DNA from 3 places in the Rhodococcus sp. NBC_00294 genome. Region 2 is predicted to be linked to each of the others. Evidence: predicted binding sites of a transcription regulator. Region 2 holds the regulator's gene; each other region holds the start of a gene.

Region 1 (9,971 bases), 620 kb from region 2:
ATTCGCTGTCGGCTTCGGCGTCGGGCACCCCGCTCTCGACGAGTTCGAGGCGCTTCTCCTCCTTGGTGGCTCCGTACGCGGCGTTGATCTTGCTGTCGCCGATGCCGGGCACGTTCACGTACGCGTCGCGCGGGATGGAGATCGCCGACGCGGACGATCCGTCGTTGGGAACGCGGATCAGAATGATGGTGTCGGTGTTGTTGGCCACCTCGTCGCCGGCGCGGAGCGAGTCGAGCTCGTTCTGCGAGAGCGCGTTGCCGTGCGCGTCGGTCCTGCTGTCGGTGCCCACGAGCAGGATGTCGACCGCACCGTCGGCCCCGTCGCCGAGATCGAGGTTCGACACCGTCGCGAGGTTGCTGCGCAGCGAGTCGATGCTCTGCCATGCCACACCCGTCACCAGAAACGCGCCGGCGGAGAACAGTGCGACGGCGATCCGGCCGGCGTTGGAGTGCCCCGGTGTCCGCGAGGGGCGGTGGCTGGTCGGAGGTCGACGCCCCCGGTCGGAGCGGGTGGAGGAGCGCCGCGCACCCGGTTCCGACTCGCGAGAATCGGGTCGCCGCTGCGCACCGCGCTGTGTCCGAGGTCTGTACGGATCGCGCGGTGTCCCGGGGCCCGTCACAGAATCCGTCACGATCCCCAGGCTAACGGCAGGGTCGCCGTGCTCCGCGCAACCCGCCACGGCGTGCCACACTCTGTCGCTGTGACCACCGACGCAGAGCAGAGTTCGGACAGGACGATCGTGGTGACCGGAGCCGGAGGTCAGCTCGGTCGCCGACTCGTCGACCGCGCGCGGGACGGGTACCGCGGGGCCCGCGTGCTCGGCTTCGGATCGGCCGACCTCGACATCACGGATCCGGAGTCGATCGCCGCCGCCGTGGTGCCGGGCACCGTGGTGATCAACTGCGCAGCGCACACGGCGGTCGACGCGGCGGAGACCGAGGAGGACCGCGCCGCACTGCTGAACGAGGTGGGACCGCGCCTGCTCGCCGAGCGGTGCGCCGAGGTCGGTGCAGGTCTCGTGCACGTCTCGACCGACTACGTGTTCGCCGGAGACGCGCGGACCCCGTACGAACCCGACGATCCCACCGCGCCGGCGACCGCCTACGGGCGCACCAAGCTGGCGGGGGAACGGGCCGTCCTGGAGGCGTTGCCGTCCGCGACGATCGTGCGGACCGCGTGGGTCTACACCGGCACCGGCTCCGACTTCGTCGCCACGATGCTCCGGCTCGAGGCCGAGCGGGAGACCCTCGACGTCGTGAACGACCAGGTGGGTTCGCCGACGTACTCGGGTGATCTCGCGGACGCGCTCCTCGAGGCGGCGACGTCGCCGCGAGCGCTGCCGCAGATCCTGCACGCCACCAACGCCGGGACGGCGTCCTGGTTCGACCTCGCTCGGGCGACCTTCGAGACCGTGGGCGCCGATCCCGACCGTGTTCACCCGTGCGGCAGTGATCGCTACGTGCGGCCGGCGCCGCGTCCCGCCTACTCGGTGCTCTCGCCCGCGGCCTGGAAGGGTGCCGGGCTGACCCCGCTGCGGCCCTGGCGCGACGCCCTGACGGCCGCGCTGGCGGCTCGGGCGGTCGCGGACCCGCCCGGAGCCGCCCAGTAGGGTGACCGGCGTGAGTGCCCCCCTGGCCGTCGTGACGGTGACCTATTCGCCCGGCGAGCACCTCGACGCATTCCTCGAGTCCCTGCGGGATGCGACGACGCGGCCGGTGTCGGTGATTCTCGCGGACAACGGGTCCACCGACGGCGCGCCCGAGGCGGCCGAGGCCGCGTACGACAACGTCCGATTGCTGCGCACCGGAGCGAACATCGGCTACGGCGGCGCCGCCAATCGCGCTGTCGCCGAGGTGGATCCGGCCACCGAGTTCGTCATGGTCGTCAATCCCGACGTCCAGTTCGGCCCCGGGTCGATCGACGAGCTGCTGGCGGCCGCCGAACGGCATCCGCGGGCCGGGTCGCTCGGGCCCCTCATCCTCGAGCCGGACGGTTCGCGCTACCCGTCAGCCCGCCGCGTTCCCGATCTCACGTCCGGGTCGCTGCACGCACTGCTCGGTTCGGTGTGGCCGTCGAATCCGTGGACGCAGCGCTACCGGCAGGACAACGACGAGGTCAGCGAGCGGTCGGTCGGGTGGCTGTCCGGCTCGTGTCTGTTGCTGCGCCGTGCCGCGTTCGACTCGGTGGACGGGTTCGATTCCCGGTATTTCATGTACATGGAGGACGTCGATCTCGGAGATCGCCTCGGACGAGCGGGCTGGACCAACATCTACGTGCCCACGGCCGTCGTGACGCACGCCAAAGGTCATGCCGCGGGGCGTCATCCGGAGTCGATGCTGCCGGCGCACCACCGCAGCGCCTACCGCTTCCAAGCTGATAGACACCCGCGGAGATGGCAAGCTCCTCTCCGGTGGACGTTGCGCGCCGGACTGGCGTTGCGGTCCAGGGTGGTCGTGACTGCTGCACTGCGGCAACGCGACGACACGGTCGGGTCAGGTTCGAGCTCGTGAGAAGTTTCTGAGAAAGGCGATACGCGATGACTGCTCCGGCGACCGATGCCGTAGTTCTGGTCGGAGGAAAGGGCACGCGACTGCGTCCGCTCACGCTCTCCGCCCCCAAGCCGATGCTGCCCACGGCAGGTCTGCCGTTCCTCACCCATCTCCTGGCGCGCATCAAGGACGCCGGGATCGACCACGTGGTGCTCGGCACGTCCTTCAAGTCGGAGGTGTTCGAGCAGCACTTCGGTGACGGCAGCGCACTCGGCCTCGAGCTCGAGTACGTGTTCGAGGAGGAGCCGATGGGCACCGGCGGCGGCATCCGCAACGTCCTGCCCCGGCTCCGCGCCGACAACGTCATGGTCTTCAACGGTGACGTGCTGGGCGGTACCGATCTGCGCGGCGTGCTCGACACCCACCGCACCACCGAGGCGGACGTCACCCTGCACCTCGTCCGCGTCGGTGACCCGCGTGCGTTCGGCTGCGTGCCCACCGACGAGTCCGGCCGCGTCACCGCGTTTCTCGAGAAGACCCAGGATCCGCCGACGGACCAGATCAACGCCGGCTGCTACGTGTTCAAGCGGGAGATCATCGAGAAGATCCCGTCCGATCGTCCGGTGTCCGTCGAGCGTGAGGTGTTCCCCGCACTGCTGGCCGAGGACAAGCGAGTCTTCGGACACGTCGACGCCGCCTACTGGCGCGACATGGGTACGCCGGAGGACTTCGTGAAGGGCTCCGCCGACCTCGTGCGCGGAATCGCACCGTCGCCTGCGCTGACGGGGACGCGGGGCGAGTCGCTGGTCCATCCCGGCGCGGGCGTCGCTCCCGGTGCGCTGCTGATCGGCGGCACGGTCGTCGGACGCGGCGCCGAGGTGGGAGCGGGCGCCCGTCTCGACGGTGCCGTCCTCTTCGACGGTGCTGTGGTCGAGGCCGGCGCGGTGGTCGAACGATCGATCCTCGGATTCGGTGCGCGCATCGGACCGCGGGCACTCGTGCGCGACGCCGTCATCGGCGACGGAGCCAACATCGGCGCGCGGTGCGAGCTGCTCCGCGGCGCCCGGGTGTGGCCCGGAGTGACGCTGCCCGACGGTGGAGTGCGCTTCTCGACCGACGTCTGAGGATCCAGGGCGTCCGAGAATCCAGGGCTTCCGAGAATCCAGGGCGCCCGAGGCTCAGCGAGCCGCCGCGCGGGAGATCATGTCCTGCAACGCGTCTCGTTCGGCGCCCGCCTCCCCGTCGGGGAGGTCGTCGACGGGCCACCACCGCAGGTCGTTCGACTCCGCGCTGCGGACGATGTGTGCACCGTCCGCAGCGCGTACGACGAAGCGCAGGTCGAGATGGCGCGTCGGCTCGCCGAGCGAACACGTGATCGGGTGCGTGTGAATGGAGAGCAGCTCCGGCTCGAGAACCAGGTCGTCGATGCCGCTCTCCTCACGCGCCTCGCGGAGTGCCGCGTCCCGGACGGTCTCGTCGTCGACCTCGCAGTGTCCGCCCAGTTGGAGCCATCGTCCGACCCGCGGGTGCAGCGTCAGGAGTACGTGGCACCCACTCCGATCGAGCACCAGCGCCGACGCGGTGACGTGACCGGCCACGTTCTCGCGGAGACAGCCACGCGGCGCACTGTCGAGGAACGCCAGCATCGTGTGGCGCATCGAGTCGTCGTGCGGCTCGGTGGTCGACCAGGAACGGAGCAGTTCTCTCGCGGATTCGTGGAGGCTCTCGGCGCTCACGGACGGTTCCTCACAGTTCTCGGAACGCGGAGCCGGGCGGCGTCGGCGCGCGGGGCGACGGGGGAGCGAGCGGGTGCCCGACGGCGACGGCCCCGACGGGATGCCAGTCGGCGGGTAGATCGAGCGTCTCGCGCACGGTGTCGGCGGCGAAGATGGTCGACCCGACCCAGCAACTGCCGAGGCCGCGCGCCGCGAGGGACACCAGGAACGCCTGTACCGACGCGCCCGCCGCCACCGTGAACATGACGGTCTCCGCGGACTGCCGTTCCGCGTCCGGATAGTCGTGCGCCTCGTCGAGCACCGCGAACGCCAGAATCAGTTCCGGCGCGGTGCGCAGCAGATCACCGCGTGCCAGACGGGCCTCGATCGAGTCCGCGGTCCGTCCGTCTCGTTCGAGATCGGCGCGCCACCGCGTTGCCATCGCATCGAGCAGTGCGGTGCGCACCGCCGGCGTCCGGACGGCGACATAGCGCACCGGGTGAGAGTGATGGGGAGCCGGCGCGGTGACGGCGTCCGCCACGGCGGCCTCGACGACGGCGGGATCGACCGGGGCCGAGTCGAACTCGCGTACCGAGCGACGGGCGGGTACCGCGCCGAGTGCACCTCGTCGCAGCGCCTCCTGCGTTCCCAACCAGAAGAGGTCGTCCTCGCCCGGACGCACCAGATCGCGGGCGGAGGAGCCGTCGTCGGCGTAGTGCAGACCCCGGACCACGGCGACGGGAACCGAGCCGAGCTTGCCCTTCACCAGATCCCCAGCGGACGCCAGCTCGTCCGCGAGCGCGACCTCGGTGACCATCAGTTCGTTGCCCTGCGCGTCGCGACCACCGGCGTACGCGTGCAGGACGGGCAACCCGGCCGATCCGATCGCGTTGTCCGTCTGGCCGTTCCGCCACGCGCGGCCCATCGTGTCGGTGACGACGACGGCGACGGCCACGCCCAGCGAACGGCGTACACCGTCGCGCAATGCCCGGGCGGACGCGTCGGGATCCTCGGGGAGCAGGGCCAACTCGTCCGTCGACACGTTGGATCCGTCGATGCCGGACGCGGCCTGCACGATGCCGAGGCGGTTCTCGGTGATGAGCGTGCGACCGCGCTGGGCGAGGACGCGCACGGCCTCCTGCTCGACGAGGATGCGGCGCAGTGCGTCCCGCGCCTCCGGGTCGGTCGGCGCGGGCACCAGGCGTCCCTCGACCTTGGAGACGATCTTGCTCGTGACCACCAGGACATCGCCGTCGGCGAGCCACGGTGCTGCCGTGGCGACTGCTGCCACCAGGTCGTCGCCCGGCCGGAACTCGGGGAGTCCCGCGACGGGAATCACCTCGATCGAACCGCCCGGTGCATGATCGCCGGGACCGTCGGATCGGGTCACAGGACGCCCGCTGCCTCGAGCGCGGCGCGCGCCATCCGTGCGGTCACCGCGGGCTCGGTCATGAGCAGAGGTACCGCGCGCACGTCCACGCCGGGAACGTCGGCGGTGTCGGTCTCGTGGATCAGCCAGGCGTCGAGGATGCCCGCCGCCGAGCGGGCGCCGTAGTGGCGGCCGATGGCCTCGGCCGTCGTCTCCACACCGATGACGGACAGGCACTCGTCGGCCATGCCGCGCAACGGCTTGCCGTCGATGACGGGGGAGAGCCCGACGACCTTCGCGGGTGTGGTGCGCAGTGCGGAGCGGATGCCGGGCACCGCCAGGACGGCGCCGATGCTGACCACCGGGTTGGACGGTGCGAGCAGTACCGCGTCCGCGGTCTCGATCGCCTCGACGACGCCGTCCGCCGGGGTCGCCTTGTCCGCTCCGACGTACGCGAAACTGTGAGTCGTCACAGCAGCGCGGTAGCGCACCCACCACTCCTGGAAATGAACGGCCTTGTCGGTGCCGTCGTCGGGATCGGTGATCACCACGTGGGTCTCGCTGCGGTCGTCCGTGACGGGCAGCAGGCGGACACCCGGAGACCACCTGTCGCACAGGGCCTCCACGACTGCGGACAGCGGGTACCCGGTGCGGAGCATGCGCGTCCGGATCAGATGCGTCGCGATGTCGCGGTCCCCGAGCCCGAACCAGTCCGGGTGGGCTCCGTACGCCGCGAGTTCCTCCTTGACGCTCCACGTCTCGTCGCGTCGACCCCAGCCGCGCTCGGTGTCGATGCCGTCGCCGAGCGTGTACATGCAGGTGTCGAGGTCGGGTGTGATGCGCAGGCCGTGCATCCAGACGTCGTCACCGACGTTCACCACGGCCGTGACGTCGCCGTCCGGCCCCAGCAGTTCTCGAACCCCCTGGAGGAACCGCGCGCCACCGACGCCGCCCACCACCACAGTCACCTTCATGACCCTCGACCCTAGGCGGTCGCCGTCGGCGCGATCGGGCCGGTGGGCGCGAACCACGGCGTGTCCGACGCGAAACACCGGGGAAGTCTCGCCTTCCGGGAAAACCGGAGATCGGATGGTATTGCAAATCGAGCGGTCCGCTTGACCGCGACACACCGCGGCGTGTCTAATCACAGTCATGTCATTAACGGTTCGAACAGCGGAATCGCTTGTAGCGAACCACCGTTCGAACACGTGTTCCCATGAGTCGACACGAGTTCGCGCGCTGCGTTCCGCAGCGTCACGTCCCATGGTGACACGAGGCTTCGCTCTTCGATCCGGCTTCGCGGTCGATCATCGACACAAGTGACCGACAACAACTGCGCTCGAACAGGTGAGGAGGCGGACGTGATGCCGGAACAACACCACGACCTCGGTCGACAGGAGTCCCCCGTCGGGGAACTCGACGACGTACTGCACGTGGATGCCGTGACGGAGGACGCCCCGGCGGACCCCGTGGACGGGATCGACCCGGAGGACGTCTCGGTCGACGACGTCGACCCGCCGCTCACGAGCCTCGGAATGCCTGCGCCCGCACTGCATCTGAGTCTGGTGCCGGGCGACATGGATCCGCTCGAGGATCAGTGGCAGGAGCGCGCTCTGTGCGCTCAGACCGATCCCGAGGCGTTCTTCCCGGAGAAGGGCGGCTCGACGCGCGAGGCCAAGCGCATCTGCCTCGGGTGCGAGGTGAAGGACGACTGCCTCGAGTACGCCTTGGCGCACGACGAGCGGTTCGGCATCTGGGGTGGGCTGTCCGAGCGCGAACGTCGCCGCCTCAAGCGCGGCATCATCTGACGCGTCGCGTCACCGCAGCCGCCGAACGACGCGCTGCAGGCGCCGGGGTGTCAGTCGTCCTCGGTGTCGGGGTCGACCACCTCGGGCGTGACCCCCAGGTAGGTCGCCACCTGCTCCACCAACACGTCGTGCACCAGGTCCGTCAGCTCCAGCGAGTCGTGTGCTCTCCGCTCGAGGGGCCGACGGAACAGCACGATCCGAGCCCGCGTCGTCGCTCCGCGCGTGTCCACTCCCGCCGGAACGAGTCTCGACAGCGGCACCGGGCCCTCGGCCACGACCTCGGGTGGCCAGTTCACCGATTCAGGGTCCACCGCACGGATCTTCGGCACGTCGTCGACGGCGATGTCCAGTTTCGTCAGCCGGTCGTGCCACTTGCGGTCGATCTCGGCGAACGCGTCCAGCACCGCCGCATCGAACTTCTCGGCGCGAGACCTGCGTGCGGGCACCGTGTCGGGGAACAGGGTGCCGCGCATTCCGCGACCCCGCCGCGCCGCGGACCGGGAGCTGGACGCCCGATGTTCCCGTCCGGGACGGCCGCCGGCGCGGCCGCGGGGTTGAGAGGATCCGGTGAACGACACGCGCCCATGCTACGACCGTGTCCTGCGAGGCACGCCGGAGGACACGCGCTAGGGTTCGACCTGTGAGAGCTGTGCGGGGATGCTGCCGACCGGGATGCAAGAGACCGGCCGTCGCGACGTTGACGTACGTGTACTCCGACTCGACCGCCGTCGTCGGACCTCTCGCCACCGTGGACGAGCCCCATTCCTGGGATCTGTGCGAGGTGCACGGTTCGTCGATCACCGCCCCCAAGGGGTGGGAGATGGTGCGCTACGAGGGTGGGTTCTCCACGTCCAGCCCCGACGACGACGATCTGACCGCACTCGCCGAGGCCGTCCGCGAGGCCGGTGCGCGTGAGCGTCCCGCTCCGTCCCTCGGTCGACGTGGTTCGTCGTTCGACACGCGCACCTCCGCCGACGTACCGGCCGCCGCGCCGACACGCACGGGTCGACGCGGACATCTGCGCGTTCTTCCCGACCCCACCAGCTGAACGACTGTTCCTGCGCGCGGCGTCGGGCTGCAGGACTGCTCGCGCGTCGCCCCCGGGCACTAGGCTCCCAGCATGGTCTCGCCGACTCGTCGTCGTGCGTGATCCGTCCGGTTCGTCCCAGATGCAGGAGTGTGCAGTGGCCCGACCAGCTGACCTGGTTCACAGCGTCATCAAGGCGTACGACGTGCGCGGTGTCGTCGGAGAGCAGATCGACGAGGACTTCGTCGCCGACGTGGGGGCCGCCTTCGCGAGACTCGTACGCGGCGAGGGCGTCTCGCAGCGCGTCGTGGTCGGGCACGACATGCGCGACTCGTCTCCCGCACTGTCGGCCGCCTTCGCGCGAGGGGTGACCTCACAGGGTCTCGACGTCGTTCTCATCGGCCTCGCGTCGACCGACCAGCTCTACTTCGCCTCCGGTCGGCTCGACTGCCCCGGTGCGATGTTCACGGCCAGCCACAACCCGGCGAAGTACAACGGGATCAAGCTGTGCCGGGCCGGCGCGAAGCCCGTCGGCCAGGACTCGGGACTCGCCACCATCTCTGCCGAGATCATCGACGGCGTCCCGACGTTCGACGGTGCGCCGGGCACGATCAGCGAGCAGGACGTGCTCGCGGACTACGCCACGTTCGTGCGCGACCTCGTGGACATCAGCGACATCCGTCCGCTGTCGGTCGCGGTGGACGCCGGCAACGGCATGGGCGGGCACACGGTGCCCGCGGTCCTGGACCCGACGTCGGTGACCGTGCACCCCCTGTACTTCGAACTCGACGGCACGTTCCCCAACCACGAGGCGAACCCGCTGGAGCCGGCGAACCTCGTCGATCTGCAGAAGTTCGTCACCGAGACGGGCGCGGACATCGGCCTCGCGTTCGACGGCGACGCGGACCGCTGCTTCGTGGTGGACGAGCGCGGCGAGCCCGTCTCACCGTCCGCGATCACCGCGCTGGTGGCCGAGCGGGAGCTGGGCAAGCACCCCTCCTCGACCATCATCCACAACCTCATCACCTCACGGTCGGTGCCCGAGTTGGTGGAGCTGCTCGGCGGTACCGCCGTGCGCACCCGGGTCGGCCACTCGTTCATCAAGGCACTGATGGCCGAGACCGGCGCGGTGTTCGGCGGCGAGCACTCGGCGCACTACTACTTCCGCGACTTCTGGGGCGCCGATTCGGGCATGCTCGCAGCGCTGCACGTGCTCGCCGCGCTCGGGACACAGGACGAGCCGTTGTCCGCCCTGATGCGCAAGTACGAGGTGTACGCGGCATCGGGCGAGATCAACTCGACGGTGGCCGACGCTCGTGAGCGCACCGCCGCGGTGGTCGCGGCGTTCGCCGATCGCACCGTCTCCACCGACGAACTGGACGGTGTGACGGTCGATCTCGGTGACAGCGCGTGGTTCAACCTCCGCGCCTCCAACACCGAGCCCCTGCTCCGACTCAATGTCGAGGCACGCACCCCCGAGGACGTGGACCGCCTGACGACGGAGATCCTGAGCATCGTCCGCGCGTGACGGTTGCGGACTGACATAGTGGGGGATACGGAACG
Region 2 (9,971 bases):
GTCCCAGATGCGCGCGCCCTCACCTCGGGCGACGACGAATCGGCCGCCGGACTCGACGGTGTGCATGTCGGCGAAGCCGTGCCAGAACGCGGAGGACGTGTGCTGGGGAGTGGTCACGAGAGGTCAGCCTAGGCCACTCGTGGCGTGCTTCCGCGACCGGCGGGACGCCGCCAGTTCGCCCACCCTGTCGACCGCCAGGGCGATGAGCAGGAACGCCACGACCAGGACGGCGAGCCCGATCGCGAGGGGGCCGTACCCCCGCTCCCGCGGGTCCAGGAACGGATCGGGTACCAGTCGACGATGGGCCCGCGGATCAGGCTGTAGACCCCGTAGACCACGGGAAAGACCAACCACAGCACCGGCCCGCTCTCCGCGCTGCGACGACGTGGTGGCGCCAGGATCCAGTCGAGAACGATGAGGACGGGCACGATGCGGTGCAGCACCGAGTTGGTCCACGCGTCCTGGATCTGCACGTCGACGTTCGACAGCAACACCGCGTACACGATTCCGGTGATCACCATGTAGGTCGTGGCCGCCCCGCGAAGCCTGTCGAAGGTCTCGGAGCGGGGATCGACGACCCCGCCGACCACGAAGACCACGACGGCCAGCACGTTGCTCAGCACGGTGAAGTAGCTGAAGAAGTTGGCTAGCGAGAATCCGGCGACGTCCGCGGACCGGACGGGGATCCAGATCAGGGCGGCCAGCCCGAGCAGCGCGGCGACGACTCGGAGAACGCGCAGCGCGACAGGGGTGGCGACGCGATCGTCCGGCGGAGTCATGGAGCGATCCTCACACGAGCGCGGTCCTCGGCGCCGAGCAACGAAGCACTAGATCGCGACGCGATGCTCCCTGTCGCCCTGCCATGCGTCCACCGCGTCGGATACCGGCAGTCCCAGTGCCGCACAGATCTGCAGCACGGTCCCGAAGCTGGGGCTCGCGATCCGACCCACCTCGATCTTGCGGAGCGTCTCGGGTGAGATCCGGGCGTCACGGGCGACGATCTCGGGGTCTCGTCCCGCTCGTGCGGCGCGCAGGACGGCGCCGAGGCGACGACCGGCCTCGACCTGCTCGGGACTCAGCGGAATGCGGACCACAAGGTCAGCATAGCGGTATTCCTGTACCGGTCTGCTACCGTTCGTTGGTATTGAAATACCGACAGGAAGCGATGGACGGATGATCGAGCTCAAGGGCCCTGCCGAGATCGACAAGATGGCGGTGACCGGCGCGTTCGTGGCCGAGACACTGACGACGCTGTCGGAGCAGGCGCAGCCCGGCGTGAACCTGATGGATCTCGAGCATCACTGCCGCGACCTCGTCGCCACCCGCGGCGCGGTGTCCTGCTACTGGGACTACGCCCCCGAGTTCGGCAGCGGGCCGTTCCGCAACGTCATCTGCCTGTCGGTCAACGACCGTGTGCTGCACGGCCTCCCGTTCGACCACACGCTCGCGGCAGGTGACGTCCTCAGTCTGGACTTCGCGGTGTCCATCGACGGATGGGTCGCCGACTCGGCGCTGACCGTCGTCGTCGGCGACAACCCTGATCCCGCAGACGTCGAACTGATCGAGAGCACGCAGCGCGCACTGGATGCCGGCATCGCCGCGGCCGTCGTCGGTGGGCGACTCGGGGACATCTCGGCGGCGATCGAGAACGTCGCGCGGGCGACCGGAAAGCAGGTCAACACCGATTTCGGTGGTCACGGCCTGGGCCGGACGATGCACGAGGACCCGCACGTGGCCAACGCCGGCCGTGCGGGATCGGGATTGACGCTCCGGGCCGGCATGACACTCGCGTTGGAACCCTGGTGGTCCCGCGGGACGGCGAAGCTCGTCATGGACCCGGACGGATGGACCCTCCGGTCGGCCGACGGATCCATGACCGCCCATTCCGAGCACACCATCGCGATCACGGACGACGGGCCACGCATCCTGACGCAGCGGTGACGGATAAACTGGCGTGAGCCATGTCGACATCTGCTCCCCCGTCCTCCGGACCCACCCGCCGCGACCTCACGGCCCGCCTGTCCGACCTCACCTTCCGTGACGCGCACAGGCTGCGCCGTCGGCTCGACCGCAGCCGCAAGCCCGCCGAACTCGAATCGATCGCTGCCGACATCGGCCGCGCCGAAGCCACGATCGCGGCTCGTCGAGCCTCCGTTCCCACGATCACGTACCCCGAGGCACTGCCGGTGTCCGCCCGCAAGGACGACATCGCAGCCGCCATCGCGGAGAATCAGGTCGTCATCGTCGCGGGCGAGACCGGCTCGGGCAAGACGACACAGATTCCGAAGATCTGCCTCGAGCTCGGTCGCGGCGTCCAGGGCGTCATCGGACACACACAGCCCCGGCGACTGGCCGCCAGGACGGTCGCGGAACGTATCGCCGACGAACTCGGGCAGGAGATCGGCGACGCCGTCGGTTACACGGTGCGCTTCACCGACCACTCCAGCGACAACACCCTCGTCAAGCTGATGACGGACGGCATCCTGCTCGCCGAGATCCAACGGGATCGGCTGCTGCGTCGGTACGACACGATCATCATCGACGAGGCGCACGAGCGCAGCCTCAACATCGACTTCATCCTGGGCTATCTCGCCCGGTTGCTCCCCCAGCGTCCCGATCTGAAGGTCATCGTCACCTCGGCCACCATCGACCCTGGCCGCTTCGCGCACCACTTCGCGGTGAACGGGGTCGACGCGCCGATCGTCGAGGTGTCGGGCCGGACGTTCCCCGTCGAGGTCCGGTATCGGCCGCTCACGGTCGAGAACGGCGAGCAGACCATCGAACTCGACCCGGTCGACGCCACGTGCGACGCCGTCGAGGAACTGCTCACCGAACCGGAGGGCGATGTCCTCGTGTTCCTGTCGGGCGAGCGCGAGATCCGCGACACCGCCGATGCTCTGAAGGATCGCCGACTGCGCAACGTCGAGATTCTTCCGCTCTACGCCCGGCTGTCGGCAGCCGAGCAGCACCGCGTCTTTACCGGCCACACCGGTCGACGAGTCGTGTTGTCCACCAACGTCGCCGAGACGTCGCTCACCGTGCCCGGCATCCGTTACGTCGTCGACCCCGGAACCGCGCGCATCTCGCGGTACTCGCTGCGCACCAAGGTGCAGCGTCTGCCGATCGAACCCATCTCGCAGGCGTCGGCCCGCCAGCGTGCCGGCCGGTGCGGTCGCGTCGCGGACGGCATCTGCATCCGGCTCTACTCGGAGGAGGACTTCGAGGCCCGCCCCGAGTACACGGATCCCGAGATCCTGCGCACGAACCTCGCATCGGTGATCCTGCAGATGGCCTCGCTGGGGCTGGGCCGCATCGACGCGTTCCCGTTCGTCGAGGCACCGGACCCGCGCAGCATCCGTGACGGCCTGGGCCTGCTCGACGAACTCGGGGCGCTCGAGTCGCAGGGCGAGGACGGGCCCGTGCTCACCTCGCTCGGCAAGGAGCTCGCCGGCCTCCCGGTCGACCCGCGCATGGCGCGCATGCTGGTCGAGGCCAACCGCAACGGATGCCTGCGGGAAGTTCTCGTCATTGTCTCGGCGCTCTCGATCCAGGACGTGCGCGAGCGGCCCGCGGAGCATCAGCAGGCCGCCGACGAGATGCACAAGCGTTTCGTGGTGGAGGGTTCGGACTTTCTCGCACTGTGGCAACTGTGGACGTATCTGGGAGACCAGCGCCGAGAGCTGTCCTCCAACCAGTTCCGACGCATGTGCCGATCGGAATTCCTGCACTACCTGCGCATCCGCGAATGGCAGGACCTGCACGGTCAGCTGCGCCAGATCACGCGTGGCCTGGGCTGGACCATGCCTGACACGGCCGACTCCTCGGAGCCGAACCATGCCGTGATCCACCAGGCACTGCTGCCGGGTCTGCTGTCGCACATCGGTCTTCGTGAGGGCGACAAGAAGGATTTCCTCGGAGCACGTGGGTCGACCTTCGCCGTCTTCCCCGGTTCGAGCCTGTTCCGCAAGCCGCCGCGCTGGATCATGGCGGCCGAACTCGTGGAGACCAGCCGACTCTGGGCCCGGATGGGTGCGCGCATCGAGCCCGAGTGGGCCGAGAAGCTGGCCCCGCACCTGATCAAACGCCAGTACTCGGAGCCGCACTGGTCGACGAAGCGCGAAGTGGCGATGGCCTACGAACGCGTCACGCTGTACGGCATTCCTCTCGCCGCCCGTCGGCCCGTCACCTTCAGCGGTATCGATGCCGAGGTGTCTCGCGACTTGTTCATCCGCCACGCTCTCGTACAGGGCGAGTGGCGGACGCACCACCGCTTCTTCCACGCGAACCAGGAGATGCGCAGCGACGCCGAGGAACTGGAGTCGCGCGCCCGCCGACGCGACATCGTCGTCGACGACGACACCCTCTTCGCTTTCTACGACGAGCGTGTACCTGCGACCGTGGTGTCGGCCCGTCACTTCGACCGGTGGTGGAAGAAGGCGTCCCGCACGACGCCGGACCTGCTCGACTTCGACCGCGCCACCGTCGTCAACCCGGACGCCGCCGCGGTCGTCGAGGGCGACTACCCCGACGCCTGGCGTCAGGGCGAGGCGCAGTTCCCCCTGACCTACCAGTTCGAGCCGGGCAAGGAGGACGACGGCGTCACCATCACCATTCCCATCGCCCTCCTCCCCCGCGTCGCCGACGTCGGATTCGATTGGCTCGTCCCCGGCATGCGCGTCGAGTTGGTGACGGCCCTGATCAAGACTCTTCCGAAGGAGTTGCGCCGCAACGTCGTCCCAGCGCCCGACCACGCGGTGGCCGCCGTCGCGGCGATGCGACCGAGGACGGAACCACTACTGGTCGCACTGTCGCGTGAACTCACCCGCATGGGCGCCGTGCCGATCGCACCGTCGGATTTCGACCCGTCCGCGCTGCCCCGCCACCTGAAGATGACGTTCGTGGTGGTCGACGATCGCGGCCGTCGACTGGACAAGGACACGTCCCTCTCCGCCTTGCGCACCCGACTCGGTGCTGCCGCGGCCGCTGCGGTCGGCGTCGCCGCCAAGGACTCGGAGAAGGCCCCGGTGACACGGTGGACGTCCGAGACCATCGGCACACTCGAGCCCACCGTCACCCGAACGGTCAACTCGCAGAGGGTGACCGGGTATCCCGCCCTGGTTCCCGAGAAGGGCGGGGTCGCCGTTCGTGTCCTGGGCACCGCCGCCGAGCAGCGAGCAGCGATGCGCGAGGGCACCCGACGCCTCCTGCTCGACGCCATCCCATTGTCGACGAAGAACCTGCTCACCGGACGCTCCCCGGCTCAGCGGCTCGCGCTGGGGCAGAATCCGCACGGAAGCATCGAGGCGTTCGTCGAGGACTGCCGCACCCTCGCGGCCGACGAGCTCATGATGAAGCACGGCGGCCCGGTGTCCACGCCCGAGGCGTATGCGGTGCTGGAGAAGGCGGTCCGGGGCGAGCTCGCCGGCCGGACGGCCGCGGTGCTCCGGGTGGCGGAACCATCTCTCGGTGCCGCGACGAGGGTCCGCCTCGCACTCGACGACGCGACGGGAGATGCCGCGGACGACGTGCGCCAGCAGCTGGACGGGCTGATCTTCCCCGGATACGTCTTCGAGACCGGCGAAGCTCACCTGCCACACCTTCCGCGCTACCTCGAGGCGGCCGAGCGCCGACTTCGCGCATTCCCGTCCAGCGCTCGCCGCGACGCGGCGGGGATGGACGTGCTGGACCGCGTCTATGCGGACTACGACGCCCTGCTCGGGTCGGTACCGGACTCGGTGGGCCGCAGCGATGCCGTGCGGGAGATCGCCTGGATGATCGAGGAGCTGAGGGTCAACCTGTTCGCTCAGACCCTGGGAACGCTGTACCCGGTGAGCGAGAAGCGGGTGCGCAAGGCCATCGACGACGTCCGACGTGCGGTGCGGCGCTGACTCACCGCTGAGCGGCGGGCTCCGCGTCCTGGGCGGGGGCGGCATCGTGCTCGGCACGGTGGCGACGAAGGTCCTCGATCTCGCGCTCGAAGTCGTCCGCACTGCTGAACGAGCGGTAGACGGAGGCGAATCGGAGGTAGGCCACCTCGTCGAGATCGCGCAGTGGCCCGAGGATGGCGAGCCCTACCTCGTTGCTGGGGATCTCGGCCGACCCGGAAGCCCGCACCGTGTCCTCGACCTGCTGGGCGAGGAGGACGAGCGCGTCGTTGTCGACCTGGCGGCCCTGGCAGGCCCGACGGACTCCCTTGACCACCTTCTCGCGACTGAACGGCTCACTCACGCCACTGCGTTTCACGACGGAGAGCACTGCTGTCTCCACCGTGGTGAAGCGTCGACCGCACTCGGGGCAGGAACGACGCCGCCGGATCGCCTGGCCCTCCTCCGCTTCGCGCGAATCGACGACGCGCGAGTCGGGGTGACGGCAGAACGGGCAGTGCATCGGACAGAGACCCCTCGATGGCTCGGGCATTTCCCGAGCGCCACGGCGGCTCTCGGTGTGTCCAGCGTACCGGGAGGGCCTTCCGCGGCCCCGGGGGCGTGTCCGGCCGGTGTCAGCGTCCGGAGACGACGCCCATCTCCACCTGCTCCGAGATGGACGGCTGTGCCGGGACGTCGGCGGAGCGCATGTTCGCCAACCCCACCAGCCCCAGAACGGACACTGCTGTGATCAGCGCCACAGCGATGGGCGTCGCGAATCCGTGTCCCCGACGAGTGCGGTGTTCGACCTGCGAGACACCGTTCGAGCGGCGACGGTAGTCGACAGTGCCGCCGTCGGGGCGGCGGGAGTCGCGCGGAGCGGGGCTGCGGCGGACCGTGGTGCGCTCGCGCACGTCGGTCGTCGTGGACCCGGCCGCGCGGTCGGCCATACCCCAGTAGGAATCGTCGTCGCAGGTCCAGCGCGTGCGGACGGGTGCATGCATGTCGATGGAACGTGCGGTGCCGACAGTCAGCAGGTCACTTCGAGTCATTGCAACCACTCCTCGTGGATAGCCGGTGGCCGTCCGCGTCGCCGATGCACCGAGGTGTTCGAACAACACATTCGCCCACGCGTTCGAATGAACGCATGTTCGATGTATAGCAGTCCGGTCCGACAAAGTGCATCGAACACGCGACACGCTTCGAACAGGTGTTTGATCCGAGTCCCGTTTCGGTTTAGGTTCGACACACGCACAACGGACGTGACACCAGCACCACCTGCCCCACGTCCACTGCTACCGATGGAGGTATCTCGATGAAGGACGACAGCTCATCCGGCACGGTCGGCGGGCGCGCGTCAGCGACCGGCTCGGCCACGACCGCCGACACCGAGTCCGGTCTCACCGAACGTCAGCGGCGAGTGCTCGAGGTGATCCGTGCGTCGGTCGTCGAGCGCGGCTATCCGCCGAGCATCCGGGAGATCGGTGACGCCGTCGGATTGACGTCCACCTCGTCGGTCGCGCATCAACTGCGCACCCTCGAACGCAAGGGGTTCCTGCGCCGCGACCCCAACCGTCCCCGCGCCGTCGACGTGCGTCTGCCGGGCGAGAACGGGCGCCCCGAAGAGGTCTCTGCCGTCGCGCAGGACGATCTCGTCGCCGCGGACACCACGAATCACCTCGACAGCGCGGACACACCGTCGTCGGACGACGATCGCCTGCCCGCACCGACCTTCGTCCCCGTCCTGGGACGTATCGCCGCGGGTGGTCCGATTCTCGCGGAGCAGGCCGTCGAGGACGTGTTCCCGCTTCCGCGCGAGCTCGTCGGGTCCGGCTCGCTGTTCCTTCTCCGCGTCGTCGGTGAGTCGATGATCGACGCCGCCATCTGCGACGGTGACTGGGTGGTCGTGCGTCAGCAGAACGTGGCCGACAACGGGGACATCGTCGCCGCAATGATCGACGGAGAGGCCACCGTCAAGACGTTCAAGCGGACTGGTGGGGACGTCTGGCTGCTCCCCCACAACGACCTGTTCGAGCCCATTCCCGGGAACGACGCCGTGGTGCTGGGCAAGGTCGTCACCGTGATGCGCAAGCTCTGATTCCGGACACACGAACGCCGGCGCTGGATTTCCAGCGCCGGCGTCGTCGTGTTCGAGGTTCCTACAGGTCCAGACCGCGACCGATGATCTCCTTCATGATCTCCGTCGTGCCGCCGTAGATGGTCTGCACGCGGGAGTCCATGTACGCCTTGGCGATCGGGTACTCCTTCATGTAGCCGTAGCCACCGTGCAGCTGCAGGCACCGGTCGATGAGCTTGACCTGGTTCTCGGTGGTCCACCACTTCGCCATGGCGGCTTCCTGGACCGACAGCTCGTTCGCGTTGAGCTGCTCGATGTACTTGTCCACCATGATGCGGACGGCAGTCGTCTCGGTCGCGCACTCCGCCAGCACGAATCGCGTGTTCTGGAACTTGCCGATCGGCTTGCCGAACGCCTTGCGGTCCTTGCAGTACTGGATCGTCATCGCGAGCGCGGACTCCATCGCGGCAGCCGCGACGACGGCGATCGACAGGCGCTCCTGCGGCAGGTTCTGCATCAGGTAGATGAAGCCCATACCCTCCTGACCGAGCATGTTGGCGGCAGGGATGCGGACGTCGGTGAAGCTGAGCTCCGCGGTGTCCTGCGCCTTCATACCGATCTTGTCGAGGTTGCGGCCGCGCTCGAAGCCCGGCATGTCGCGCTCGACGACGAACAGGCTGAAGCCCTGCGCGCCCTTCTCCGGATCGGTGCACGCCACCACGATGACGATATCGGCGTTGATGCCGTTGGTGATGAACGTCTTGGAGCCGTTGAGCACCCAGTCGTCACCGTCACGGACGGCCTTGGTCTTGATGCCCTGCAGGTCACTGCCCGTGCCCGGCTCGGTCATCGCGATCGCGGTGATCAGCTCACCGGAGCAGAAGCCGGGCAGCCAGCGCTGCTTCTGCTCGTCGTTCGTCAGCTCGATGAGGTACGGAGCGACGACGTCGTTGTGCAGCGTGAACCCGATGCCGCTGTACCCACCGGCCGTGGTCTCCTCGGTGACGATGGCGTTGTAGCGGAAGTCCTTGACTCCGCCGCCGCCGAACTCCTCCGGCACTGCCATGCCCAGGAAGCCCTGCTTGCCGGCCTCGACCCAGACACCTCTGTCGACGATGTTCTGCGTCTCCCACTCCGCGTGATGCGGCGCGACGTGCTGCTCGAGAAACTTCTTGTACGAGCTGCGGAACAGGTCGTGCTCGGGCTCGAACAACGTGCGCTTCATGATTCTCCTCGTCGTGCGTACGGCGGATCTGTCTCGAGCCTAGAACCAGGTACGAGCGGGGTCGATGACCAGTGCGAGCACGTTCGGTGACCTCGGCGTCGCTGGGCGGATCCGGTGTGTTGAGCCGCGGTATCCGCGGCTCAACGCACCCAGCCGCCTCAGAGCCCGAGCACCCACCGGTGCCCGACGCGCTCGGCCACCACACCGCCGCCGGTCGCGGACGCGAGGACACCGTCGAGCCGGTCGCCGTCACCGATCACCCGGAGCCGCACGTCGGATCCGTAGGCGACGTCGTCGACGGCGAATCCGTGCACTCGCAGGACGCCCTCCACCCGACCGGCATCAGCATGGGACAAGTCCATCTCGAGGACGTCGACTCGCGCGAGCTCGCCGACCTCCGCGCGGTCGAGCGCCGCACTCACCGCGCCCGAGTAGGCGCGCACCAGTCCACCGGCACCGAGCTTGACGCCCCCGAACCACCGACTGACGACGGCCACCACATCGACCAGGTCGCGGCCGGTCAGCACGCCGAGCATCGGAACACCTGCCGTACCGCCAGGTTCGCCGTCGTCCGATGCGCGCTGACGGCGGTGCTCCTGATCTGCGCCGACGACGAAAGCCCAACAGTGGTGGCCCGCATCGGGAAACTCTGCCGACACCGCAGCGACCACGTCGAGCGCCTCGGACTCGGTGTGGACGGTGACCACGCGGGCGAGGAACCGGCTCCGCTCGATCACCGTTTCCGCATCGATGTGTCGGGTCGCGACGAGGGCATGCGGCACGGAGCCAGCCTAGACGCGGCGAT
Region 3 (9,971 bases), 770 kb from region 2:
GCCAGGTCGACGTCCACCCTCGACGGAGGTCGCAGTGCGGTGGTCGTCGCCCATCCGCGGGCGACGAGGCCGGCGTCGCTGTCGTCGTCGTCCCGCGCGTGGATGGCGTCGAAGCGGACGGTGACGAACTCGTCGTCGGTGTCGCCGATCTCCGCCTGGACGGCGCCGAAGGCCGCGAGGTCGGCCTGGCGGATGCCGCGGAGTTCCGATGGTGCGACCGGAGGGATGTTGACGTTGAGGACCCAGTCCGCCGCACCGTGGTCGACAAACCAGTCGAGTGCGCGCCGGGCCACGAGGTGGGCGGTGTCCCAGCTCGGAGCGCCCGAGGCGACCTCACGGTCGATCCGGTCGTGGATGTCGCCAGGCGCGGCGAGAGACGCCGTGTCGAGGCCGGCGAGGGACAGGGCCATCGCCGGAACCCCGTGGGTGGACGCGGTGAGGGCCGCCCCCACGGTGCCGGAGTGCAGGACGGCGGAGCCGGTGTTCGGACCGTGATTGATGCCGGACAGCAGGATGTCCGGCCGTGGACCGAAGGCTCCTCGCGTCGCGACGAACGCGATCATGGCGGGCGAGGCCTGCACGGCGAACGCGTCGACATCGAGATCGGCGATCGACGCGCGGGAGAGTATGAGCTGGTCGCGGTTCTGCAGCGCAGACAGCGACGCACTCGCACCGCTGCGCTCCTCGTGCGGCGCCGCCACCACGACGTCGTGACCGGCCTCGAGGGCGACCCGAGCGAGCACGGCGATCCCGTGGCTGTCGATTCCGTCGTCGTTCGTGATGAGCACGCGCACGTGTGCCTCCTGCGAGTGGGTGCAGCCGGTCAGGACGAGAAGGGGCGTACCTCGACCGTCGACATGATGGTCTCGACGAGCCCCAGCTGTCCTGTACCCAGTCCGCGGCGGGTCACGTTGGCGGTGCCGGCGGCGCCGCCGAGGGCGAGTGCCTCCTCGATGGACATGCCGCGGGCGAGTCCGGTGGCGATGCCGGCGCTCATGGAGTCGCCCGCACCGTGGTGGTCCGTCTGCTCCAGGTCGGGAGTGACCACCTCGAGCACCGTGCCGTCGACGAGGGCGAGCGCCGGGTCCGCTGCGCGGGAGAGAACCACGATGTCGGCACCCTCGTCGTGCAGGGAGCGCATCGCCTCGATGAGGGCGTCCGGGTCCTCCGACTCCGCGCGCCCGTCCTCGATGAGGTCCTCGTGGCTCATCTTGAGCACGGTGAGACCGCCCTGCAGAGCCGCCGTCGCGGTCGGTCCGGACAGATCTGCGACGACGGGCTTCGACAGCGATCGCAGATCTGTCGTGAGCCGTCGATAGAAGTCTGCGGGTACCACCGACTCGGTGTGCGGGCCCCCCAGCAGCACGATGTCGGACGAGGCTCCGGACTCGAGGGTGATCCCGTAGAGATCGTCGAGCGCGTGCCGGGCCAGGTGCGGGGGATCGATCGTCGCCACCTCGGTGCGGTCGCCGTCGCGCCGGTCGTGGATGTAGGACCCGGATTCGTCACCGATGTCCACGGCACGCACGGTGATGCCCTCGCGGTGGATCAGATCGCGCAGCACGCCGCCGCTCTCGCCGCCGAACGCGCCGGTCAGCGTCACGTCCATGCCGAGGTTGGTGGCCATGCGGGCGATCCAGTGGCCCTGGCCGCCGGCGTGCACGTGGAGTTCGGTGTCGCCGTTCGGCGCTGCGTCCAGGGTGATGGTGAGCAGCGGGGACGGCGCGAAGACGGTGGCGGTGGGCGCGTGTTCGGCAGTCGACATCGCCGTGATGTGCCCGATTCGTCCGTTCCCCAAACTCGACGTCGAACGGTCGACAGGTCAGCTGCCGAAGGCGTCCGCGAGGTCGTCGAGCGACGGGAAAGCCTGTTCCGGTGCTGCCTCGGGCACCGTGATCACCGTCGACGCCTGCTGGACCGTGTACACGGTCCAGGGCAACACCGTGGCCATGTACTCAGCGAAACCGGGGTAGTCGGACACCCACATCGCCTCGGTCGCGTCGCCGTCCTGGAGTGCGCAGGTCGCCAGCACGACGTACGAGCCGGGAGGAACGTCGGACACCGTCTGGGTCGACGTGCCGGGCTCGATGTCACCGCCGTCGTAGAGGGTCTGCCCGGGTCCGAGAATGTCTTCCAGCGGCGGCAGAACGCCGTCCGGTGCGGGTGCCAACGACGTGGCACAGCTGAGGGTGCCGTCGGCAGCAGAGGTGATGGTGTTGGTGACGGACGTGCCGTCGACAGCGAACGAGTAGGTGACGTCGGTGGGTTCCGCCGCGGCAGCGAGACCGGGAGTGGCGAGGGCCAGGGGAATCGCTGCTGCAGTGCCGAGAAGGGTTCGGGTGAGCATTCGCACGGCATGTCCTCTTCGTCGTCGATGGTCGCTTCCAGAGGAAGTGTGCAACGGAAGCGGACCATTCGGCACCTTTCGTACCGGGTGTCCCCGTGGGGGTGTGGTTCCGGGCGAGACCACGGTTTCCGTCGACTTGCCGTCGGAGTGGAGGTGGTGGTCCAATGGGAACATACGTTCGGAGAGTGGGGGTGCGTCATGGGCTGGAACGACGGGCCGCCCACGTGGACCGAGATGGAGCGTCTGCTCTCGGGAAAGCCCCGCGTCATCGATCCGCTCGCGATGGGCGACGGCGGTGACAGTCCGGCGTGGTCGCGCAAGCGTGATCCCTACGAGGGTGCGGTGGTGCGGCCGCGTGACACCGTTCCCTACGCGGAACTGCACGCCCACTCGTCCTTCAGCTTTCTCGACGGAGCCTCCCAGCCGGAGGAAATGGTCGAGGAGGCCGTGCGGCTGGGTCTGGACGCCATCGCGCTGACCGATCACGACGGCATGTACGGCGTCGTGCGCTTCGCCGAAGCGGCGCGCGAGCTCGGCATGAAGACCGTCTTCGGGTCCGAGTTGTCGCTCGGTGACCCGGGTATGCCGACCGAATCACGCACCGGCGCGACCGATCCGGACGGAACGCATCTGCTGGTGCTCGCACGCGGACAGGAGGGGTACCGGCGCCTGTCCCGCCAGATCGCCGCCGCGCATCTCGCCGGGGGCGAGAAGGGGCGTCCGCGCTACGACATCGATGCGCTGGCCGAGGCGGCTGGGGGGCACTGGCAGATCCTGACCGGGTGCCGCAAGGGCAGCGTGCGTCGCGCGCTGAGCGAGGGTGGTCCCGCGGCTGCCGAGCAGGCGCTGCGCGACCTGGTGGATCGGTTCGGCACGGACCGTGTGACGGTGGAGCTGACGCGGCAGGGCGTCGCCGAGGACGACGATCGCAACGACGCCCTGGCGGACATCGCCGCGCGTCTCTCGCTGCCCGTCATCGCGACGACGTCGGCACACTTCGCGCGGCCGAGTCGGCGCCGGCTCGCGATGGCCATGGCCGCGGTCCGTGCGCGGCGCAGTCTCGACGACGCGTCCGGGTGGCTCCCGCCGCTCGGCGGAACCCATCTGCGCTCCGGGGCCGAGATGGCGGCGATGTTCTCCGCCTATCCCACCGCCGTGTCCCACGCCGCGGCGCTGGGGGAGGAGTGCGCGTTCGACCTGCACCTCATCGCGCCGCAGCTGCCGCCGTTCGACGTGCCGGAGGGCCACACCGAGATCACGTGGCTCCACGAGTTGACGATGCGCGGTGCCGAGCGACGCTACGGTCGACGCGAGGACGAACCTGCGGCCTACGCCCAGATCGACCGCGAACTCGCCGTCATCACCGAACTCGACTTCCCCGGCTACTTCCTGGTGGTCCACGACATCGTCGACTTCTGCAAGAGGGCCGACATCCTGTGCCAGGGGCGAGGATCCGCGGCCAACTCCGCTGTCTGCTACGCGATCGGCATCACCAACGTCGACCCGGTGCGCAACGGTCTGCTGTTCGAGCGGTTCCTCTCCGTCGAGCGCGACGGCCCGCCGGACATCGACGTGGACATCGAGTCCGACCGTCGGGAAGAGGCCATCCAGCACGTCTACGCCAAGTACGGCCGCGACTACGCGGCACAGGTGGCCAACGTCATCACCTACCGCGGGAAGTCGTCGGTACGCGACATGGCGAAGGCGCTGGGGGCATCGCAGGGTCAGCAGGACGCGTGGAGCAAGCAGATCACCCGCTGGTCGGGGGTGCCGGGGCGAGACCTGTCCGCCGAGGCCCGCGAGACCACCATCCCGCTCCCGGTGCTCGAACTCGCCGCGCAGATCGAGAACTTCCCACGGCATCTCGGCATCCACTCCGGCGGCATGGTGATCTGCGATCGGCCGATCGCCGACGTGTGCCCCGTCGAGTGGGCGCGCATGGAGAACCGCACCGTGCTGCAGTGGGACAAGGACGACTGTGCCGCAGTGGGTCTGGTGAAGTTCGACATGCTCGGGCTCGGCATGCTCTCGGCGCTGCACTACATGATCGACCTGGTGAAGGAGCACAAGGGACTGCACGTCGATCTCGCCGAACTCGACCTCGGCGAGGCCGCGGTGTACGAGATGCTGCAGCGCGCGGATTCGGTCGGGGTGTTCCAGGTGGAGTCGCGGGCCCAGATGGCGACGCTTCCTCGCCTCAAGCCGCGGGAGTTCTACGACCTCGTCGTCGAGGTGGCCCTCATCAGACCCGGACCCATCCAGGGACATTCGGTGCACCCGTACGTCCGGCGCCGCAACGGACTCGAGCCCGTCACCTTCGATCACCCGTCGCTCGAGCGGGCACTCGAACGCACTCTCGGCGTACCGCTGTTCCAGGAGCAGCTGATGCAGATGGCCGTCGACGTCGCCGGGTTCTCGGCCACCGAGGCGGACCAACTGCGTCGAGCCATGGGGTCCAAGCGCAGTCCGGAGAAGATGGACCGCATGCGGCAACGCTTCTACGACGGGATGCGCGACCTACACGGTATCACCGGCGCGAAGGCCGACCGCATCTTCGACAAGCTCTACGCCTTCGCCAATTTCGGCTTCCCCGAGAGTCATTCGCAGAGTTTCGCGTCGCTGGTCTTCTACTCGTCGTGGTTCAAACTGCACCACCCGGCCGCGTTCTGTGCGGGGCTGCTCCGCGCTCAGCCGATGGGCTTCTACTCGCCGCAATCATTGGTGGCCGACGCTCGACGGCACGGTGTCCTGGTGCACGGGCCGGACGTCCGTGCCAGTCTCGCCCACGCCACCGTGGAGAACAACGGCCTCGAGGTGCGCCTGGGATTGTCCGACGTGCGGTCCATCGGGACGGCGTTGGCCGAGAAGATCGTGGCAGCGCGGGAGTCCGGCGGGCAGTTCACGTCTCTGCTCGATCTCACCGGACGTGTGGAACTGACCGTCACGCAAGCGGAGTCACTGGCCACCGCCGGTGCGTTGGCCTGCTTCGGCGTCACGCGTCGGGAAGCGCTGTGGGCGGCCGGCGCCGCCGCAGCCGAACGGCCCGACCGACTCCCGGCACTCGGTGCGTCCACCCGGGCTCCGTCGCTGCCGGGCATGAGCGCGTGGGAGTTGGCCGCCGCGGACATCTGGGCCACCGGTGTCTCGCCCGACAGCTACCCCACCCAGTTCCTGCGCGAGCGGCTCGACGAGATGGACGTCGTCCCTGCCGACGGTTTGATGGCCGTCGCAGACGGTGACCGGGTGCTCGTGGCCGGGGCGGTCACCCACCGTCAGCGTCCCGCCACCGCCGCGGGAGTCACGTTCATCAACCTCGAGGACGAGACCGGGATGATCAACGTGGTGTGCTCGGTGGGACTGTGGCAGAAGTACCGCTCCGCGGCGCAGTTGTCGCAGGCCCTGTTCATCCGCGGCATCGTGCAGAACGCCGAGGGGGTGGTGACGCTGGTGGCCGACAAGCTCGAGACGCTGGACCTGCGAGTGCTGCTGCGCTCCCGAGACTTCCGCTGATCCACCGATGAGGGGCGTTCTGCTCCTCTCGCGCGCCGATCCGGCGGGATCCCGCTCCGCACGCCCTCGACGGGAGCGAAAACGCCATTCGACCGCCGGGAGGTCAGACGCTGCCCTCGAAGTCGCACTGACGCCAGGCCTCGTAGACGACGACGGATGCGGCGTTGGTGATATTCATAGAACGTCGCCCGGCGAGCATCGGAATGCGCAGGCGATCGGTGACATGGGGGTCGGCGAGAACCTCCGGTGCCAGACCGGTGGGTTCCGGCCCGAACAGCAGCACGTCGCCGGGCCGGTAGGACACCGACGCGTAGGACGTGGTGGCATGGGCGGTGAAGGCGAAGACCCGCTCGGGCGCGAGGGTGTCCCACGCCGCCTCGAGGTTCGGGTGCACCGTGACCGACGCCAGGTCGTGGTAGTCGAGGCCGGCGCGCCGCAGCTTGGGCTCGGACAGGTCGAAGCCGAGCGGTTCGATCAGGTGCAGCTCACACCCCGTACCGGCGACGAGGCGGATGGCGTTTCCCGTGTTCTGCGGGATACGCGGTTCGTGGAACATCAGACGGAACACCTGATCAGACTGCCACGTCCCACCCGCCTGCCCGAGCGTGGGAAACTGTGCGGTGTGACCGCAACGCGACTGGACGGCAAACTCACCCGCGACGAGATCTTCGTCGACCTCACCGCGCGGGTCACCGCACTGCGCGAGCGTGGGATCACCCCCGGCTTGGGGACGGTGCTGGTCGGTGACGATCCGGGCTCCGCTGCCTACGTGCGCGGCAAGCACAACGACTGCGCGAAGGTGGGCATCGCCTCCATCCGGCGCGACCTCCCGGCGGACGTGTCCAGCGACGAGCTCGACGCCGTCATCGACGGGCTGAACGCCGACCCGGCCTGCACCGGCTACATCGTGCAGCTCCCGCTGCCGAAGCACCTGGACGAGAACCGCGCTCTCGAACGCGTGAACCCCGAGAAGGACGCCGACGGCCTGCATCCCGTCAACCTCGGCCGACTGGTCCTGGGCGAGGACTCCACCCTCCCGTGCACTCCCCGCGGCATCGTGCACCTGCTGCGTCGCTACGACGTCCCCATCGCCGGTGCCCATGTGGTCGTCGTCGGACGCGGCGTGACCGTCGGTCGGCCTCTCGGGCTCATCCTCACGCGCCGCTCCGAGAACGCCACCGTGACGCTGTGCCACACCGGTACCCGTGACCTGGCCACCGAGGTGCGGCGCGCGGACATCGTCGTCGCCGGTGCCGGCGTCGTCGGACTGATCACCCCGGACATGGTCAAGCCCGGTGCCGCGGTCATCGACGTCGGCGTCTCACGCACCGACGACGGGCTGAAGGGCGACGTGGCCGACGGTGTCGACGAGGTCGCCGGCTTCCTGTCCCCGAATCCCGGCGGCGTCGGACCCCTCACGCGCGCGTTCCTGCTGAGCAACGTCGTCGAGCGCGCGGAGCGCATGCTGGCCGCATCGGAGTCGGTCTCGTCATGAGCGGGAAGGCCGGAGGCCGGTCGGTGACGGGCGGGAAGGCCGGAGGCCGGCCGTTCGTGAGAAAGCCGACGCGGCGGAGGCCTGCGCGGGACATGCTCCGGCGCAGCATCCCGGTGGTCGCCGTCGTGCTGGTGATCGTCGTCGCCGTGGTCCTGGTGCTCGCCGACCGGTGGCGCCGCGGTGCGTTCGTGTTCGGTGTCGCGACCCTGATCGCCGCCGCGTGCCGGTTGTGCCTCGGAAGTGAGCGTGTCGGGATCCTGGCCGTGCGGTCGCGCGCCTTCGACACCTTCTCGCTGGCTGCTGTGGGCAGCGCGGTGGTGTGGCTCGCCGTCTCGATCGATCCGCTCGGGACGGACTAGCCCTCGCGTGAGCGGGTCACCCGCAATGTCAACGGGACGAAGATCGCGAGGATCAGCAGCGAGACGATCACCGAGTACAGCATCGGGTGTGTCGACGCCCAGTTGATCGGTTCGCGGATTGCGACGGACGGTGCGGTGGGATTGCCGAACGACTCGCGCGTCGACCGGGCCACCGAGGTGATCGGATTCCACTGTGCGACAGCGCGGAGCGGACCCGGCAGCGTCGAGGACGGCACGAACGCGGACGAGATGAACGTGATCGGGAACAGAATGATCATGAGCGCGCTCTGGGCACTCTCGGCAGTGCTGGCGACGGATCCGACCACGGCGCCGATCCACGACATGGCGAAGCCGAAGAACATCAGCAGCAGTACGGCGCCCAGCGCGTCGAGAGCGCTCCCGCGGATACGCCACCCGACGGCGTAGCCCGCGCCGATCATCACGGAGATGCTCACCACCGACACGAGCATGTCGGAGAGAGTGCGCCCCAGCACGATGGACAGACGCGACATCGGCAGCGAGTGGAACCGGTCGACGATGCCCTCCTTGCTGTCGGTCGCGAGCCCGATGGCGGTGAACGCGGCGCTGAACACGACGGTCTGCGTGAAGATGCCGCCCATGAGGAACTCGCGGTAGGTGGCACCGCCCAGTGCTCCGCCGAAGACGTAGCTGAAGAGCAGGACGAACATGAGGGGCTGAATCGTCGCTCCGAGCAACAACTGTGGGACCCGCAGGATGGTCAGCAGGTTGCGCTGGGTCATGGTCACGCAGTCGACGAGGAAGCTCGAGGCGTTCTGCTCCCGGACTCCGCGGGGACCGACCAGTTCGGCGGTCATGCGGTGGCCGTCGCGAGGGCGGCGGCGGGGGACGCGCTACCGGTCGACTGGAAGAAGACGTCGTTGAGATCGGGCACGTTCACCCGCGCGTCGCCGACACGGATACCGGTGCCGTGCAGGCGACTCAGCACGTCGACCATGGATTCGCTGCCCCACGGCGCATCCACCGTGAACCACCCGGCGGACGCAGAGGCGCGGTGCACGCGGAAGTTCATCCGCGGGAGCAGATCCGCTGCCAGGCGCAGGTCACGAGGGTCGGCGAGGCGCACCTCGACGGACGGCGGACGGACGCGCGACTTCAGATCGGACGGGGTGCCCCTGGCCACGACGACACCGCCGTCGACGACGACGATCGAGTCGGCCAGTCGGTCGGCCTCCTCGAGATACTGGGTGGTGAGCAGCACTGCAGTTCCGTCCGCCTTGAGGTCGGTGACGATGTCCCACATGTCGTTCCGACTGCGGGGGTCGAGACCGGTGGTGGGTTCGTCGAGCACGATGAGGGGTGGCCGCGCCACCAGCGCGCCCGCCAGATCGAGACGACGGCGCATACCGCCGGAGAATGTGGAGACCGAGCGGGTTCCGGTGTCGTCGAGGCGGAACCGGGTGAGGAGCTCGCGCGCCCGCGCGCGTGCGTCTCTGCTGCTGAGCCCGTAGAGCCGCCCGAGCATACGGAGGTTCTCGTAGCCGGTGAGCCGACCGTCGACGGCGGCGTACTGGCCGGACAGCCCGATGAGCCCACGCACGGTGCGCGGGTCCTTCACGGCGTCCACGCCCGCGACGTGGACGGAACCCGACGTGGGCCGAATCAGTGTCGCGACGATCCGCACGGTGGTGGTCTTGCCTGCGCCGTTGGGGCCGAGCACCGCGGTGACCTGTCCCGCAGCGGCCGTGAGGTCGACGCCGTCGAGGGCCCGGTGCGTGTTACGTCGTCCCGTGTAGTCCTTGACCAACGATCGGACGTCGACGGCGAGAGTCGCTCCTCCGGAGAGTCCGGCGGTCACCGGGCACCGGCGAGCAGCGCCGGACGCACACCGCCGAGGCGACGTGCGACGGCGGCCAGCGCGTCCGGCGTGCCCATCGCGTTGTGCGGGACGTCGACGGGGTAGTCGGTGATCGACCCGGCGATGTAGCGCCGCCATGCCCACGGCGTGAGGGTGGGATCGGAATCGACGGTCGCGGAGAAGAACTGGAGATCGCCCGAGAACCGGGCCGGGGTGTGGTCGTGGCCGAGGTCGACGAACAGCTGGTAGCGCTCGTACAGCCGTCGCATTTGCCCCTCGTCGAGATGGGCGGTCGGTCCCCCCGCGCCGCGGATCATGGCGATGGCCTCGTCGAGATCGATGTCGTCGTCGACGGTCACCTCGAGAGGAAGGAAGTCACGCATCAGCGACGCCACGGACATCTCGGTGCGCGGGCGGTCGCTT

Evidence for each region. Region 2 encodes LexA, which represses DNA repair genes until DNA is damaged. Its sites were predicted from a motif close to CGAACANNTGTTCG; they were not measured.
Region 1: cofD (2-phospho-L-lactate transferase) is a predicted target of LexA. The motif match lies at 6,775-6,788, and genes of this name have one in related genera.
Region 3: OHB23_RS17250 (error-prone DNA polymerase) is a predicted target of LexA. The motif match lies at 2,515-2,528, and genes of this name have one in related genera.

Annotation. Positions count from the first base shown of each region.
Region 1 is NZ_CP108043.1:3,555,479-3,565,449, reverse strand. It holds gene OHB23_RS16630 (LCP family protein) at 1-433, opposite strand, end outside; gene rfbD (dTDP-4-dehydrorhamnose reductase) at 701-1,609, shown strand; gene OHB23_RS16620 (glycosyltransferase family 2 protein) at 1,620-2,510, shown strand; gene OHB23_RS16615 (sugar phosphate nucleotidyltransferase) at 2,537-3,613, shown strand; gene OHB23_RS16610 (NUDIX hydrolase) at 3,668-4,225, opposite strand; gene OHB23_RS16605 (coenzyme F420-0:L-glutamate ligase) at 4,236-5,594, opposite strand; gene cofD (2-phospho-L-lactate transferase) at 5,591-6,547, opposite strand; gene OHB23_RS16595 (WhiB family transcriptional regulator) at 7,151-7,381, shown strand; gene OHB23_RS16590 (metallopeptidase family protein) at 7,432-7,854, opposite strand; gene OHB23_RS16585 (DUF3499 domain-containing protein) at 8,022-8,429, shown strand; gene OHB23_RS16580 (phosphomannomutase/phosphoglucomutase) at 8,566-9,936, shown strand.
Region 2 is NZ_CP108043.1:2,933,770-2,943,740, reverse strand. It holds gene OHB23_RS13810 (aminotransferase family protein) at 1-66, opposite strand, end outside; partial or broken gene OHB23_RS13805 (Pr6Pr family membrane protein) at 124-779, opposite strand; gene OHB23_RS13800 (helix-turn-helix domain-containing protein) at 828-1,094, opposite strand; gene map (type I methionyl aminopeptidase) at 1,174-1,941, shown strand; gene hrpA (ATP-dependent RNA helicase HrpA) at 1,962-5,888, shown strand; gene nrdR (transcriptional regulator NrdR) at 5,890-6,387, opposite strand; gene OHB23_RS13780 (hypothetical protein) at 6,500-6,916, opposite strand; gene lexA (transcriptional repressor LexA) at 7,180-7,962, shown strand; gene OHB23_RS13770 (acyl-CoA dehydrogenase family protein) at 8,024-9,166, opposite strand; gene OHB23_RS13765 (IMPACT family protein) at 9,325-9,948, opposite strand; gene OHB23_RS13760 (hypothetical protein) at 9,958-9,971, opposite strand, start outside.
Region 3 is NZ_CP108043.1:3,706,995-3,716,965, reverse strand. It holds gene surE (5'/3'-nucleotidase SurE) at 1-794, opposite strand, end outside; gene OHB23_RS17260 (1-phosphofructokinase family hexose kinase) at 824-1,765, opposite strand; gene OHB23_RS17255 (hypothetical protein) at 1,823-2,347, opposite strand; gene OHB23_RS17250 (error-prone DNA polymerase) at 2,546-5,857, shown strand; gene OHB23_RS17245 (tRNA (cytidine(34)-2'-O)-methyltransferase) at 5,961-6,425, opposite strand; gene OHB23_RS17240 (bifunctional methylenetetrahydrofolate dehydrogenase/methenyltetrahydrofolate cyclohydrolase) at 6,480-7,352, shown strand; gene OHB23_RS17235 (DUF3017 domain-containing protein) at 7,445-7,711, shown strand; gene OHB23_RS17230 (ABC transporter permease) at 7,708-8,547, opposite strand; gene OHB23_RS17225 (ATP-binding cassette domain-containing protein) at 8,544-9,548, opposite strand; gene OHB23_RS17220 (non-ribosomal peptide synthetase) at 9,545-9,971, opposite strand, start outside.